DNA from 3 places in the Streptomyces sp. NPDC055400 genome. Region 3 is predicted to be linked to each of the others. Evidence: riboswitches for the same ligand, from Rfam matches in the RefSeq annotation. Region 3 holds a riboswitch; each other region holds the start of a gene.
What was found. A riboswitch is a leader RNA that binds a small molecule or an ion and turns the genes downstream of it on or off. The one in region 3 is predicted to bind cyclic di-AMP.
Positions count from the first base shown of each region.

Region 1 (5,070 bases), on a different contig from region 3:
CATCCGTACGTCCTGTACATTTTTTACGGAAGCAGCGACAGAGTTCCGCGCTCACGGAGGCATGTGCCATGAACCGACCTTCCGCCCGCTACGTCCTGCCCGAGTTCACCGAGCGCACCTCGGCCGGGCACCGCACGCTCGATCCGTACTCCAAGCTTCTGGAGGAGCGGATCGTCTTCCTGGGGACACCGATCGACGACACCTCCGCGAACGATGTGATGGCGCAGTTCATGCACCTCGAGTACGCCGCGCCGGACCGGGACATCTCGCTGTACATCAACTCCCCGGGTGGCTCGTTCAGCGCGATGACGGCGATCTACGACACGATCCAGTTCGTCAGCTGCGAGGTCGAGACCGTGTGCCTCGGGCAGGCCGCCTCCGCCGCCGCCGTACTCCTGGCCGCCGGGACGCCGGGGAAGCGGGCCATGCTGCCCGGTGCGCGCGTGGTGATCCATCAGCCGGGGCTGCCCGAGCCCGCCCAGGGCCAGCCGACCGACCTGGAGATCCAGGCCCGCGAACTGGTACGCATGCGCGCCCAGCTGGAGGAGCTGCTCGCCCGGCACACCGGGCAGAGCAGGGAGCGCATCGGCGCCGACATCGAGCGGGACAAGATCCTTCAGGCCCGGGACGCCGTGGAGTACGGGCTCGTGGACCGGGTCATCGACAACCGCAAGCTGTCCGGTTCGGCCCACGGCGCCAGGTGACCCGGCGATGCTGCCACCCGAGCTGCCCCCGCTGCCCGCGCTGACGCGCGCCGAGTGCGAACTCCTCGACCGCTATCTGGAAGTCGTCGACCTGCTCGGAAGGATCAACCCGGCCAGGAGCGACCACACATATGGCGGACTACGGGCTGCGCAAGCGCTCGTCGGCGGGGCGACGGCGCTCAGGGACGCCCTGACGCTCATGCATCAGCGGGGCGAGACCGAGCTCCACGCGACGACGCTCGCTCGGGCTTTGCGGGTCCTGGACGGAGAAAGGAGGACACAACGGGTCACAGTGCCACCGGAGTCGGTCGATTGACGGCCCGTTCAAGACCGAAGCGATCGACCCGAACCGTCCGGGCCGGGTTCGAAACGGACCAGAAGAGGTACCCACATACGGCGTAGCCGGTACTCGCACATGCGAACCGGAAAAGTTGCGCGGAACGCCTACGCGGAATCGAGAATTCCGCCTTCCGCTGCTGGTACGGGGCTCGTTGGGACCTCCGCGCCGAGGTCGAAAAGTGTGCTGTCCACCCGAATGGATCACTCGTGAGGACACTCACACCACGCCGATTCGGCTCTGCGTTCACGCCGTTTGTGCGTGAAGATCCCTTCCGACGACAAGCCCCCGCCGCCGCGGCGGGGCGGTCCGTGCGGACGCCGAGTCCTGCCGCCGTACGGATGCCAGGTCGACAGAAGTGGATCGGCAGGAGTGGAGGACCCGAGCACGACGGGCCGCCGGAGCTGTTTTCCGGGCCGGCCCTTGGGGTGAAGCCGCACTTCGCGGCCGGGCAACTTCGCCAGCCCGAATCCGACAGGTCATCCTTCACAGGCGGCTGACGAAGGGTTGCGCATGACTGCGCTCAATCGTGTCCCGTCGCTGCTGACCCGGGCCGGCACCGCCTCCGCCCTCACGCTCGCCGTAGCGGGCGGCAGCCTGCTGGTCCCAGGAGCCACGCCCGAAGCGGAGGCCTCGCCGGCCGCGACGAAGGCCCTCCAGATCGCGGCCTCGAGGAAGGGAAGCCCCTACCAGTGGGGCGCCTCAGGACCGCACAGGTTCGACTGCTCGGGACTGACGGTCTATTCGTTCAAGCGGGTGGGCAAGAAGCTGCCCCGTACCGCCGCCCAGCAGTACAACAAGACCCGCCATGTCTCCGCGTCCCATCGCAAACGCGGTGACCTGGTCTTCTTCCATTCGGGCCGCGGCGTCTACCACGTCGGCATCTACGCCGGGAAGGGAAGGATCTGGCACTCGCCGAAGACCGGTGCCGTGGTGCGGCTCGAGCGGATCTGGACGAAGAGCGTCTGGTACGGGCGCGTGCGGTAGCGCCACCTGACGGGTCCCCGGGGGCCCTGGGGGCCCGTCAGGCGTCACCGGCTGCACTCCCGCTCCGGCCGACTCGGAACCGCGCGATGGGGTACTCGTGGTCGTATGGACGAGGACCGACCGGCCGGCGACGAGGACGCTCCACACAACTCAGGCCCCAGGAGCTCGGGGCAGGACCGGCACGAGACGCCGCTGGAGCGCGCGGACCGGAACTTCGGCGAGCTGCTCCAGGAGCTGAGAGTCACCCAGACGGGCGTGCAGATCCTCTTCGCGTTCCTGCTGACGCTGGCGTTCACTCCGAGGTTCCCGGCGCTGGACGGCGTGCAGCGCGCGACCTACATCGCGACGCTGCTGCTCGCCGCGCTCGCCGCCGCGCTGTTCACGGCGCCCGCGGCGCTGCACCGTGCGCTGTTCGGGCGGGGCGCCAAGCCGCAGATCGTGCAGATGTCCTCGCGGCTCGCCGCGGCCGGCCTGGGCGTTCTGATGCTCGCCCTGGCCGGGTCCGTGCTGCTCGTCGTGGACGTCACCGCGGGGCGGGCGGCGGGCATCGCGGCCGGCGCGGGCACGTTCGCGGTCTGTGTTGGCCTGTGGGGCGTGCTGCCGCGTCTGGTGCGGCGCTCACTCACGCGGTCGCAGGAGGGGACGGACACCCCGTCCCCGTAGCCGCGCCACCACCGCCGGCCTTCACACCGACTGGACAGGGACCGTCCACGGCAGGGCGATCCACACGGTCTTACCGCCCTCGGGGGTGGGCCTGACCGACAGACTCCCGCCGCACTCGGCGGTCAGACAGCGGATGATCACCATGCCGCGCCCGTTGTCCTGCTGGACGGCGGCCGGGAGCCGCTTCGGGTAGCGCGGGTGGCTGTCCGTGACGCCGATGCGCAGGTGTTCGTCGCGCTCCAGCTGCACGTCGACGGTGAAGACCGGTGACTGCCCGCGGGTGTGCATCACGGCGTTCGTGGCGAGTTCGGAGACGATGAGCCGGACCGTGTCGGCTGTTTCCGCGTCGCGCGGCATGCCCCATTCGGCGAGTACGTCGCCGACATATGTCCGGGCCGAGGAGACCGAGGCAGGATCGCTCGGCAGAGTGACGGATGCTTCCTGGTGATCTGCCATGGCGACGTCGTCCCTTTTTTCGCCGGGGCCTGAATCCGACACATGGCGGATGACTCGAGGCGACCCCCGGACTGGTGCTTTGCGCCAGAGTGCCACTCCCGCTCCGCCCGTGGAGCCGATCCCCCGAGATATGCATATATCTGTCGCTCGAAGCGGTGAACTCTGCGCCGGTGGACCGCATTTGGGCGTACACCGCCGGCTTCCTCTACCGTCGGCTCGGAACACGATCCGCCGGGCCGGAAGGAGCCGGGCCGCAGGTCCGAGGAGACAGAATGAAACACGGTCCGGCGGTGCGCCGCCGCAGGCTCGGCGCCGAGCTGCGCGCGCTGCGCGCCCGCGCGGGGCTCACCAGTGGCGAGACGGCGCGGCTCGTCGGCTGGCACCAGTCGAAAGTGAGCCGTATCGAGACCGGCCGCAGTGGCGTGAAGGCGTCGGACGTACGCCTCCTGCTCGACGCGTTCGAGGTCACGGACCCCGGCATACGGGACCTGCTGGTCGCGCTGGCCGGGTCGGGGGACGACGGCGGCCAGCACTGGTGGCACGCCTACCGGGGTCTTCTGCCGCCCGCCTACCGGGACTTCATCAGCCTGGAGTCGCAGGCGTGCCGGGTCAGGACAGTCGAGACGTCCGTCGTGCCGGGCCTCCTCCAGACGCCCGACTACGCGCGGGCGGTGACCAGGGCCGCGCTCGACGGGCTGCCGGACGGGCAGGTCGACGCCCTGGTCGAGGTGCGGATCGCCCGGCAGGAGGTGCTGCGTTCGGCGTCGCCGCTGCGGCTCAGCGCGGTGCTCGACGAGGCGGTGCTGCGGCGGCCGGTGGGCGGTCCCCGGGTGATGGCGGAGCAGCTGCGTCATCTCGCCGACGTGGCGAAGCTTCCCCATGTGCGGCTACAGGTATTGCCGTTCGCGGCAGGGGAGCATGTCGGACTAACCGGCCCTTTCGTTGTGTTCTCATTTCCGAACACTTCTGATCTGGACGTAGTAGTTCTCGACCATTTGACGAGTAGCCTCTACCTCGAGCGGAAAGAAGACCTCAAGGCGTACACGGACGCCTTTGACACCCTTCGGATCCACGCCCTTTCGCCCGGGGATTCGCTGGATTTCATCGCCGGGATCGCCGGAGCACACCCCCCTCCGCACAGTGAACGCACGTAAGGAGGCACCATGTCAGCTCTGCCTCGGTACGTACCATCCGCCGCGGTTCCCAGCACCTCTCTGCACGACGCGCCATGGCGGCGAAGCAGCCGAAGCACCGGAATGAACAACTGCGTCGAGACGGCTCCGCTGCACCGCGGCCCTTCGGCCGGACTGCTCGCCGTGCGCGATTCCAAGCGCACGGCCGGACCCGCCCTGCTGTTCTCGCCCTCCGCCTGGGAGGGGTTCCTCAACTCCTTGCGGTGAACGCCGAGTCGGGAGCGTTGCGGCTGATCACCCGTACGGCCTGGGCGATGTGATCGTCGGTCAGGTCGGCGCGGGCGGTCAGCCGCAGCCGTGAGATGCCGTCCGGCACGGAGGGCGGCCGGAAGCAGCCGACGGCGAGGCCGGCTTCGCGGCAGTCGGCCGCCCAGCGCACGGCCTCTTCGGGGGACGGCGCGCGCACGGAGACGACGGCGGCGTCCGGCCGTACGGCCTGGAGCCCCTCGGCCGTGAGGAGTTCGTGCAGCGAGGAGGCGACGGCGCGCGCCCGTTCGGCGCGCTCGGGCTCACGGCGCAGCAGGCGCAGGGCCGCGAGTGCGGCGCCGGCCGCCGCGGGCGCGAGGCCCGTGTCGAAGATGAACGTCCTTGCGGTGTTGACGAGATGGTCGATCACCCGGGCGGGACCGAGGACGGCGCCGCCCTGGCTGCCGAACGACTTGGACAGCGTGACGGTGACGACGGTGTCGTCGGCGCCCGAGAGCCCCGCCGCCTGCGGCGCCCCCCTGCC
Region 1 covers NZ_JBSHLM010000018.1:108,395-113,464, reverse strand. The annotation lists gene ACWIGU_RS37075 (ATP-dependent Clp protease proteolytic subunit) at 69-704, shown strand; gene ACWIGU_RS37070 (hypothetical protein) at 712-1,020, shown strand; cyclic di-AMP (ydaO/yuaA leader) riboswitch at 1,374-1,551, shown strand; gene ACWIGU_RS37065 (C40 family peptidase) at 1,555-2,028, shown strand; gene ACWIGU_RS37060 (DUF6328 family protein) at 2,134-2,691, shown strand; gene ACWIGU_RS37055 (ATP-binding protein) at 2,713-3,147, opposite strand; gene ACWIGU_RS37050 (helix-turn-helix domain-containing protein) at 3,420-4,301, shown strand; gene ACWIGU_RS37045 (DUF397 domain-containing protein) at 4,311-4,547, shown strand; gene ACWIGU_RS37040 (8-amino-7-oxononanoate synthase) at 4,531-5,070, opposite strand, start outside.
Region 1: linked by a shared signal. The riboswitch ahead of ACWIGU_RS37065 (C40 family peptidase) and the one ahead of ACWIGU_RS22170 (NlpC/P60 family protein) in region 3 are both predicted to bind cyclic di-AMP.

Region 2 (5,070 bases), on a different contig from region 3:
TTGTCGGCCGGCACGGACTCCCCGGTGAACGCCGCCTGCTGCACGGTCAGGCCCTGCGCCCGCAGGAGGCGCACGTCGGCGGGGACCAGGTCGCCGGGGCCAAGGCGTATCACGTCGCCGGGCACCAACTGGCTTACGGGGACCTCGTGTTCGACAGGTGCGGCGCTCTCGTCGTCGCCGGGGCGCCGCAGCACGGTCGCCGTCGTCGCGACCAGGTCGCGCAGGCCCGCCATGGCGCTGTCCGCGCGGCGCTCGCCGGCGGAGCGCAGGCCGCAGCTGACGGCGACCAGAACGAGGATCACGCAGGCGGTGCCCCAGGCCGCGACGGTCGCCGAGACGAGGCCGAGGCAGAGCAGGACGCCGGTGAACGGGTCGCGCAGGCTGCGGGCGGCCAGGCGGGGCCAGGACAGGGGGCGCGTACCCGGCAGGACGTTCTCACCGTGGCGGGCGAGGCGCCGCTCGGCCTCCGCCTCGGTGAGGCCGCGCGGGCCGCTGTCGAGGGAGCGCAGGAGCTGGAGGGTCGGACGGCCGGGGTCCGTCTGCGGGGCGGTGTCGGTCACTCTCGGGCGCCGTCAGGGATTCTCGGGTGTCGTCACCGTCGTCTTCTCCCGTTCATCGGACCGCGAAAGGCTCCCCGGCAAGGGGTTCGAGCCTTCAGTTTAGGGGCGGAACTTTTGCCGCCCCCCACTAGTTTCTACAGCGCTGTAGAAGATCAGTATGTGCCGATCGAGGAGAGTCATGGCCCTGTGGGATCGCTTCAAGGAGTCCGCGTCGACGATGCAGACGCAGCTCATGGCGAAGAAGAACGACCTGAAGAGCGGCGCCTTCCGTGACGCGAGCATGGCGATGTGCGCGCTGGTCGCCGCGGCGGACCGGAACATCGACCCGGCCGAGCGCAGCCGCGTGGCCCAGCTCATCTCCACGAACGAGGTGCTGCAGAACTTCCCGGCGGACCAGCTCCAGAGCCGCTTCGACGCAAATCTGAACAAGCTGACCGCCGACTTCGACTTCGGCAAGGTCAGCGTCCTCCAGGAGATCGCCAAGGCGAAGAAGAAGCCCGCCGAGGCGCGCGCGGTCATCCAGATCGGCATCGTCATCGGCGGCGCGGACGGTGACTTCGACAAGACCGAGCAGGCCGTCGTCCGCGAGGCCTGCCTGATGCTCGACCTGCCCCCGCACGAGTTCGACCTGTAGGCGGATACACCGAAGGCCCGGAACCATTGGTTCCGGGCCTTCGGCCTTCAGTAGCGGGGACAGGATTTGAACCTGCGACCTCTGGGTTATGAGCCCAGCGAGCTACCGAGCTGCTCCACCCCGCGTCGGTAAACACGACTCTACGCCATTGCGGCGACAGAACGCGAATCGGTTGCCCGGCGTTCCGCGATCCGCCGCCTCGGGCCCCTTTCACCCGGTCGGTCCCGTCAGGTCGCCCGATGCCTGTTCCGGGGGAACCCTGGGGTGGGGTCCGACGACGTGCGCAGGCGCGGGACCGACGCGGACGGTGGCGGGAGACGAGCGGTGGGGCAGCGAGGAGGACACGGTCGAGAGTCGGAGCCGGGCCTGTCCCGCGCCCGGTTCTTCGTGCGTCTGCTGCCCGTGCTGCTCATCGTGGTCGGGGCGATCTACGACTACATGACGCCGTCGACGTTCACCGGCGTGCCCCTCTTCACCGCCGCGCCGCTGGTCGCCGCACCGTTCTTCTCGCCCCGCGGTACTTTCCTGACCGGCCTCGCGACCGTCGCCGTCGTACTCGGGGTGCATCTCAGATACACCCGCAGTTACGACACCGACGCCATCACCGAACTCGTCACGGTCGTCACCGTCGCCGTCCTCGCCTGTGTCATGAACCGCGTCGTGCGGCGGGGCAGTGAGCAGCTCACCTCCGTGCGCCAGATCGCCGAGGCGGCCCAGCTCGCCGTCCTGCCCGAGCCGGCGGAGCGCATCGGCGGCCTGGAGATCGCGGCGCGCTACGAGGCGGCCCAGGCGGGGGCCTTCATCGGGGGCGACCTGTACGCGGTGCAGGACACCCCGCACGGGGTGCGGCTCGTCGTGGGCGACGTACGCGGGAAGGGCATGGGCGCGGTGTCCGCCGTGGCCGTCGTCATCGGCGCCTTCCGGGAGGCGGCCGAGCAGGAGGCGACCCTGGAGGCGGTCGCGCAGCGGCTGGAGCGGGCGCTCGCGCGGGAGGGGCTGCGGCGCAACGGCCTCGACGAGTCCGAGGGTTTCACCACGGCCGTGCTCGCCGAGATCCCGCACGGCAACGGCCTCGTACGGGTCATCAACCGCGGCCACCCGGAACCCCTGATCCTGGGCGGCGACGGGGCGCTCAAGGTCCTGTCGCCGCCGGAGCCCGCGCTGCCGCTCGGGATGGGCAGCCTCGGCAGCTGGCCCGACCGGGCGTCCGAGACGGAGTTCCCGTCCGGGGCGACGCTGCTGCTCTACACCGACGGCCTCTCGGAGGCGCGCGACGCGGAGGGCACCTTCTACGACCCGGCGGCCCGGCTCGCGGGGCGGATGTTCCCGGGGCCCGATCCGCTGCTGGCCGCGCTCGCCGCCGAGGTCCGCCGGCACACCGGGGGCGGCACGACGGACGACATGGCGCTGCTCGCGGTGAGGCGGCCGTGAAGCACCAGTGAAGCAGCCGTGACTGCCGTCTTCACCTTCCTTAGTCGAACGACGTCGCTGCGCATAACATTTGACAAACCGTCAGATGAACCGCCCGCTCCGACGGCCGGTCAACTCGCCCGATTCCGCCCGCTCGTGCCCCGATAAGTCCAGGCCAAAGGCGTTAACGATCAGTCGGAACGGCTTGGAATCGGGCCCCGGTGTCTATTAACGTTCGATAACGCAGCGCGGTCGTCCCAGCCGTCACAAGAGATGGCTCCGTGCGCACGCGCCTAATCCCGCAAGGGAGCCGGGGAACCACCAACTTGGGGTGAATCGGACGTCTTTCCTTGCGGAAGGCGTCGGTAGGAGACCTTCCTGCTCCGAACCCGTCAGCTAACCCGGTAGGCGAGAAGGAAGGAAAGGAGCGCGCCCCAGTGGCGTCCAACCGGCCTGCCCCAGAGTTCTCCTACGCGCCGATCGACGAAGAGTTCGGCGAAGCGGACGAGCGGACCTGGGACGAGTGGAATCCCACCGAGGAGTCCGTCCGCCCCGTACGCGGCCGGCACCGCGTAGCCAAGCAGCGCGGCGGCCTCGCGCGCAGCTCCACCGTTCTCGGGGTCGGCGTGATCGCGGCCGTCGGCGCGGGCGGCATCGCCACCGCGCAGGGCGGCAAGCCCCCCGTACACATCTCGATGCCCGACCTCTCGGCCGTCAAGGACTCGCTGCCGGACGCCAAGTCGCTGCCCGGCGTGGGCGCGCTGATATCCGACGGTTCGGACGACGACTCGTCCGGCGCCGACGCGGCCCCGCTGACCGGCGCCGGCGTCACCACCGCGGACGCCCGCCAGGGCGAGACCGCCGGTGAGGCACTGCGCGCCCGCATCATGCAGCAGGCCGAGCAGCAGCAGGACCAGGCCGCCGACGCCGAGGCCGCGGCCGCCGAGGAGGCCGCCGCCAAGAAGGCCGCCGAGGACGCGGCCAAGGAGCAGGACGCCGCCACGGCCAAGGCCGCCGCCGACAAAAAGGCGGCGGAGGAGGCCGCGAAGAAGAAGGCCGAGGCCGAGCGCCTCGCCGAGCTCGCCAAGAGCTTCACGCTGCCGGTCGCCTCCTACACGATCACCGGCACGTTCGGTCAGCCCGGCTCGATGTGGTCCTCCGGCTACCACACGGGTCTCGACTTCGCCGCTCCCACGGGTACGCCGCTGAAGGCGATCCACTCCGGCACCGTCAAGGAGGCCGGCTGGGCGGGCGCGTACGGCTACCGCACCGTCCTTGAGCTGCCGGACGGCACCGAGCTCTGGTACTGCCACCAGTCGTCCCTCAACGTCAGCGCCGGCCAGAAGGTGACCAGCGGCGACGTCATCGGCCGCGTCGGGGCCACCGGCAACGTGACCGGGCCGCACCTCCACCTGGAGGTCCACCCCGGCGGCCAGGCGACCGGAGTCGACCCCGCGCCGTGGCTGCGTTCCAACGGCCTGACCATCTGAGGCGCCTCACCCTCCGAACCCCGGTGGTCCTGACGGCAACCCCCCGACGTCAGGGCTGCCGGTCGGCCATGCCCGGAATATCTTGCTCCGTATCGGTGTTATGACGGACCATGACTTCTCTTCGCAAGCTCGGCTCGTCCGACCTCGAGGTGTTCCCGCTCTCCCTCGGCGGCAATGTGTTCGGCTGGACCGCCGACGAGGCGCAGTCCTTCGCCGTGCTCGACGCGTACGTCGCCGCCGGCGGCAACTTCGTCGACACGGCCGACGCGTACTCGTCGTGGGTACAGGGCAACAAGGGCGGCGAGTCCGAGACCGTCATCGGCAAGTGGCTGGCCGCGCGCGGCAACCGCTCCGATGTCGTCATCGCCACCAAGGTCGGCGCCCACCCCGACTTCAAGGGGCTGTCCGCGAACACCATCAAGTCCGCCGCAGACGAGTCGCTGCGCCGCCTCGGCACGGACTACATCGACCTCTACTACACGCACTTCGACGACCCGTCCGTGCCGGTCGAGGAGATCATCACCGCCCTCGACGAGCTGGTGAAGTCCGGGAAGGTGCGCGCCATCGCCGCGTCGAACCTGACCCCGGAGCGCCTCCAGGAGTCCCTGGACTTCTCCGACCGCGAGGGCCTCGCCCGCTACGCGGCGCTCCAGCCGCACTACAACCTCGTCTCGCGCGACACCTACGAGGGCGGGCTCCAGGGGGTCGCCTCCCGCGGCGGCCTCGCCGCCGTCCCGTACTACTCCCTGGCGTCCGGGTTCCTGACGGGCAAGTACCGGCCGGGCACCGAGGTCGACAGCCCGCGGGCCGCGGGCGCGGGTCAGCACCTGCAGACCGAGCGTGGCGTGCGCGTCCTCAAGGCCCTCGACGAGGTGGCGCAGGCGCACGGCGCCGAGGTCGCGACGGTCGCCCTCGCCTGGCTCGCCTCCCGCCCGACGGTGGCCGCGCCGATCGCGTCCGCCCGCACCGTGGAGCA
Region 2 covers NZ_JBSHLM010000003.1:678,449-683,518, forward strand. The annotation lists gene mgtA (magnesium-translocating P-type ATPase) at 1-560, opposite strand, end outside; gene ACWIGU_RS11245 (tellurite resistance TerB family protein) at 739-1,194, shown strand; tRNA gene ACWIGU_RS11250 (tRNA-Met) at 1,246-1,319, opposite strand; gene ACWIGU_RS11255 (PP2C family protein-serine/threonine phosphatase) at 1,519-2,625, shown strand; cyclic di-AMP (ydaO/yuaA leader) riboswitch at 2,885-3,030, shown strand; gene ACWIGU_RS11260 (M23 family metallopeptidase) at 3,042-4,094, shown strand; gene ACWIGU_RS11265 (aldo/keto reductase) at 4,205-5,070, shown strand, end outside.
Region 2: linked by a shared signal. The riboswitch ahead of ACWIGU_RS11260 (M23 family metallopeptidase) and the one ahead of ACWIGU_RS22170 (NlpC/P60 family protein) in region 3 are both predicted to bind cyclic di-AMP.

Region 3 (5,070 bases):
TCCCAGGTCGTGCGCGGCAGCGAGATGCCGGCCGCCTTCCACGCGGCCTGCGTGAGGCCCGAGCAGTCGTACGAGTCCGGGCCCGTGGCGCCCCACACGTACGGCTTGCCCATCTGGGCCTCGGCGAAGTCGATGACCTTCGCGGCCTTGGTGGCGTAACCGCTGCTGGTGCTCCCGGAGCTCGTACCCGTCCCCGAACCGGTGCCGGTGTCCGGGTTCTCCTTCTGGCTCGCCTCCTCGGCCGCCTTGCGCTTGGCCTCCGCCTCGGCCTGCTGACGCGCCAGCTCCTCCGCCTTCTTCCTGGCGGCCTCCTGCTTCCTCTTCTCGATCGCCGCGAGCCGCGCCTTCTCCTCGGCGGTCAGCTTCGACAGGAGTTCGCGGGCGTCACCGAGCTTCTGCTGGACGTCCCTCTTCGTGCTCTTGAGCGTGGCCTGCGAAGTGGTCAGCGTCTCCAGGCTCTTGGTCGCCTCCGTGCGCTTCTTCGTGGTGGCGGCCTGCTCGGTCTGGTAGTCGTCGACGGCCTTCTTCTGGCGGCTCGTGAGCCGGCTCATCAGCTGGTCCTGGTCGAAGTAGTCCTGCGCGTCGTCGGCGAGGAGCAGCGTCGCGGTGTCGGAGACGGCGCCCGTGCGGTACTGGGCCGCGGCGAAGGTGCCGAGCTCCTGGCGGGCCTTGTTGAGCTTCTCGGTGCGCTGCGCGACGTCGTCGAGCAGGTCGCCGACGCGCTTCTGCTGCTTGGTGGTGCGCTCCTTGGCCGCGTTGTACTTCTCCGTGGCCACGCCCGCCTGGTGGTAGAGGGTGTCGACCTTCTTCTGGACCTCTTCCAGGCTCGGCTTCGGCGGCGCGGAGGGGGCGGCGGTCGCGGTCTGCGAGAGGAGGGCGATGGAGGTGAGGGCCGCCGTGGTGATGCCGACGACGGGGGCGGTGCGGGGGCCGGGTGTTCTGGTGCGCGGCTTGCGGTGCGACGCCAAGGGTCGCGTCTCCTTCCCATGACCGCCTACCGGGTTAGCTGTCGGGTTCGGGCGGAGGTTCGGAAGGCTGCCCTACGGCCGTGCCCTGACGGGTCGTCGGCCGATTCACCCCAAGGTCGTGGGTCCCCGGTTCCATGCCTCTCGGCGTACTGAACTCAGCGGGGGCGACCCGCTCGCGGCGCGGTTGCCGGCGGGGGGACGGGCGGCCCGCGGAGCACGCTAGCCAACTCGTGTGGCTGCTGTGAAGGTTGATGTTCGATATGCCCGATACATTTTCGTGACCTTCGGCAATCTCGTTCGTGACCTCCGGTAACCCTTGCTGAGGGTGATTGCTGCACTACGAGAGGTGGCCGGGCCCGTGAAGTCGGGGGGAAGTTCCCGGGACGGCCGTGGGTGTCAGTGGGGCGGCCTAGACTCGTAGAGCGATGAGCAGCCTCTTTGACGACAGCTTCCTGGCGGACCTCACGGCTTCGAAGGCCAGTGAGGAGCATGCCCCGCCGCCGCCCGAGGACGACACGGCTCCGGAGCACGTTCCGGACGACCTGTTCGACGGGAAGTTCGACGTGCCCCCGGCCAGGGACGAGTACTACCGGGACGGCGCCCCACGCCCGGCGCTCGACCCGGCGGCGCTCCTCGACGGGCTGAACGAGAACCAGAAGGCGGCCGTCGTCCACGGCGGCTCCCCGCTGCTCATCGTGGCGGGCGCGGGGTCCGGCAAGACCCGCGTGCTCACGCACCGCATCGCGTACCTCCTCGGCGAGCGCGGTGTGCACCCCGGCCAGATCCTCGCGATCACGTTCACGAACAAGGCCGCGGGAGAGATGAAGGAGCGCGTCGAGTCCCTCGTCGGCCCGCGGGCGAACGCGATGTGGGTGTCGACGTTCCACAGCGCCTGCGTCCGCATCCTGCGCCGCGAGTCGAAGAAGCTCGGCTTCACGTCGTCGTTCTCGATCTACGACGCCGCCGACTCCAAGCGCCTCATGGCCCTGGTCTGCCGCGACCTCGACCTGGATCCGAAGAAGTTCCCGCCGAAGTCCTTCAGCGCCAAGATCTCGAACCTGAAGAACGAGCTGATCGACGAGGAAGACTTCGCAGCTCAGGCTGCCGACGGCTTCGAGAAGACCCTCGCCCAGGCCTACGCGATGTACCAGTCCCGCCTCCGCGAGGCGAACGCGCTGGACTTCGACGACCTGATCATGACGACGGTGCACCTCCTGCGCGCCTTCCCGGACGTCGCCGAGCACTACCGCCGCCGCTTCCGCCACGTCCTGGTCGACGAGTACCAGGACACGAACCACGCGCAGTACGCGCTGGTCAGGGAGCTGGTGGGGTCGGCCGACAGCGGCCGCGGGGAGGACGAGCCGCCCCGCGCGGACGACCTCCCGCCGGCCGAGCTGTGCGTCGTGGGTGACGCCGACCAGTCGATCTACGCGTTCCGCGGAGCCACCATCCGGAACATCCTCCAGTTCGAGGAGGACTACCCCGACGCGACAACGATCCTGCTGGAGCAGAACTACCGCTCGACGCAGACCATCCTCTCCGCGGCCAACGCGGTCATCGAACGCAACGAATCCCGCCGCCCCAAGAACCTGTGGACGAATGCGGGCGCGGGCGCGCAGATCACCGGGTACGTCGCGGACACCGAACACGACGAGGCGCAGTTCGTCGCCGACGAGATCGACCGGCTCACGGACGCGCGCGACGCGAAGGCCGGCGACGTCGCCATCTTCTACCGGACGAACGCGCAGTCCCGTGTCTTCGAAGAGATCTTCATCCGCGTCGGCCTGCCCTACAAGGTCGTCGGCGGAGTCCGCTTCTACGAGCGCAAGGAGGTCAGGGACGTCCTGGCCTATCTGCGGGTGCTTGCCAACCCCGAGGACTCCGTCCCCCTGCGCCGCATTCTCAATGTGCCCAAGCGCGGCATCGGCGACCGTGCCGAAGCGATGATCGACGCGCTCTCCCAGCGCGAGAAGATCTCCTTCCCGCAGGCGCTGCGCCGCGTCGACGAGGCGTACGGCATGGCGGCCCGCTCGACGAACGCGGTCAAGCGGTTCAACACGCTGATGGAGGACCTCCGCACGATCGTCGAGTCGGGCGCGGGCCCGGCCACGGTCCTGGAGGCCGTGCTCGAACGGACCGGCTATCTGGCCGAGCTGCAGTCGTCGACGGACCCGCAGGACGAGACGCGCATCGAGAACCTTCAGGAACTCGCGGCCGTGGCCCTGGAGTTCGAGCAGGAGAGCGCGACGGCGGACGGCGCGGCCGAGGGTGCGGGCGAGGCGAGCGTCGGTACGCTCTCCGAGTTCCTGGAGCGGGTCGCGCTCGTCGCCGACTCCGACCAGATCCCGGACGAGGAGGACGACGGCTCCGGCGTCATCACGCTGATGACGCTGCACACCGCCAAGGGCCTCGAGTTCCCGGTCGTCTTCCTGACCGGCATGGAGGACGGCGTCTTCCCGCACATGCGCTCCCTCGGCCAGGTCAAGGAGCTGGAGGAGGAGCGCCGCCTCGCCTACGTCGGCATCACGCGCGCACGCGAGCGCCTGTATCTGACGCGCTCCACGCTGCGCAGCGCCTGGGGCCAGCCCTCGTACAACCCGCCGTCGCGCTTCCTGGAGGAGATCCCGGACACGCATCTGGAGTGGAAGCGGACCGGCGCCATGGCGCCCGCCAAGTCGGCCGGCCCGACGAGCGGTATCGCCGCGTCCCTCTCGTCGTCGCGCTCGCGCTCGACACCGGCGTTCGCCACGCGCCGGGCGACGGAGAAGCCCGTCGTCGCACTGTCCGTGGGAGACCGGGTCACGCACGACCAGTTCGGCCTCGGTACGGTCGTCGGAGTCAAGGGCACAGGGGCGAACGCGGAGGCGACGGTCGACTTCGGCGAGCCCAAGCCGAAGCGCCTGCTGCTGCGGTACGCGCCGGTGGAGAAGCTGTAGCGCTGTAGGCCGGTGGGGCAGCTGCGGGGAGGCTGCCGCCGGGAGGCTCGGCCCTGCTACGTCGGGTCGAGCCCGTGGCTGCGGAGCCACGGCAGCGGGTCGACGGCCGAGCCGCCGCCGGGACGCACCTCGAAGTGCAGGTGCGGACCGGTGGAGTTGCCGGAGTTGCCGGAGTGCGCGATGAGGTCGCCGGCCTTGACCGGTCCGCTCATGACGGCGTGGCTGGAGAGGTGGCAGTACCAGGTCTCCGTGCCGTCCTTCGCCGTCAGGATCGTCATGTTCCCGTAGGCGCTGTTCCACTGCGTACGGACGGTGCCGTCGGTCGCGGCCATCACCGGGGTCCCGTACGAGACGGGGAAGTCGATGCCGGTGTGCACGGACATCCAGTTGATACCGGCCTGCCCGAAGTACGCGCTCAGCCCGCGCTGCTTGACCGGGAGGACGAACTTGGGACGCAGCCGCTCCTTGCGCGCCGCTTCCTCCGCCGCCTGCTTCCGCTCGGCCTGCTGCTTGGCCCTGAGGTCGATACGTTCCTGGGTGCGGCTCGCCCGGTCGGCGAAGTCGCCCGCGTCCGCGGAGAGGTCCGCGAGCTGGGTGTCGAGCTTGTTGTTGGCGACGGAGGGCTTCACGGCGGTCGCGTCCGGTGCCGAGGCCGCCGTCGTGTCCTTGCTGTCGTCGCCGCCGAGCCCGCCGACGGAGGCCGCGGCCACTCCCGCGACACCCATCACGCACACCGAGGGCACCGCGACGGTGAGCAGCGCGGAGCGCTTGGCGGGGGAGCGGCGGCGGGAGCGGGCGCGCTGGGCCGGCGTGACCGGGGCGGGCCGCTCGTCGCGGGCGACGATTTCCTCGACGTCGTCGAGGCCCTCGCCGTAGCTGTCGTGCTGATCGTCGTTGTGGCTCAACTCGGGCTCGGGGGCGTCGGGTTGGCCGTAGTCGTGCCGTGCGTCGAGGTCGTTGTCGTCGCCTTCGGTGCCCGCGGAGTTCCACGCGGTGGCGTCGTACGCGCCGGTGTCGAAGGTCTGCGCCTCGAAGGCCTGTGTGGTGAAGGGCTGGGCCTCGAACGCCTGCGTCTCATAGGCCTGAGCCTCGAACGCCTGGGTCTCGAAGCCCTGCGCGTCGAAGGTCCCGGTCTCGTAGGTCCCGGTCTCGAAGGCCGCCGGTGC
Region 3 covers NZ_JBSHLM010000008.1:158,143-163,212, reverse strand. The annotation lists gene ACWIGU_RS22170 (NlpC/P60 family protein) at 1-968, opposite strand, end outside; cyclic di-AMP (ydaO/yuaA leader) riboswitch at 977-1,125, opposite strand; gene pcrA (DNA helicase PcrA) at 1,394-3,904, shown strand; gene ACWIGU_RS22160 (M23 family metallopeptidase) at 3,961-5,070, opposite strand, start outside.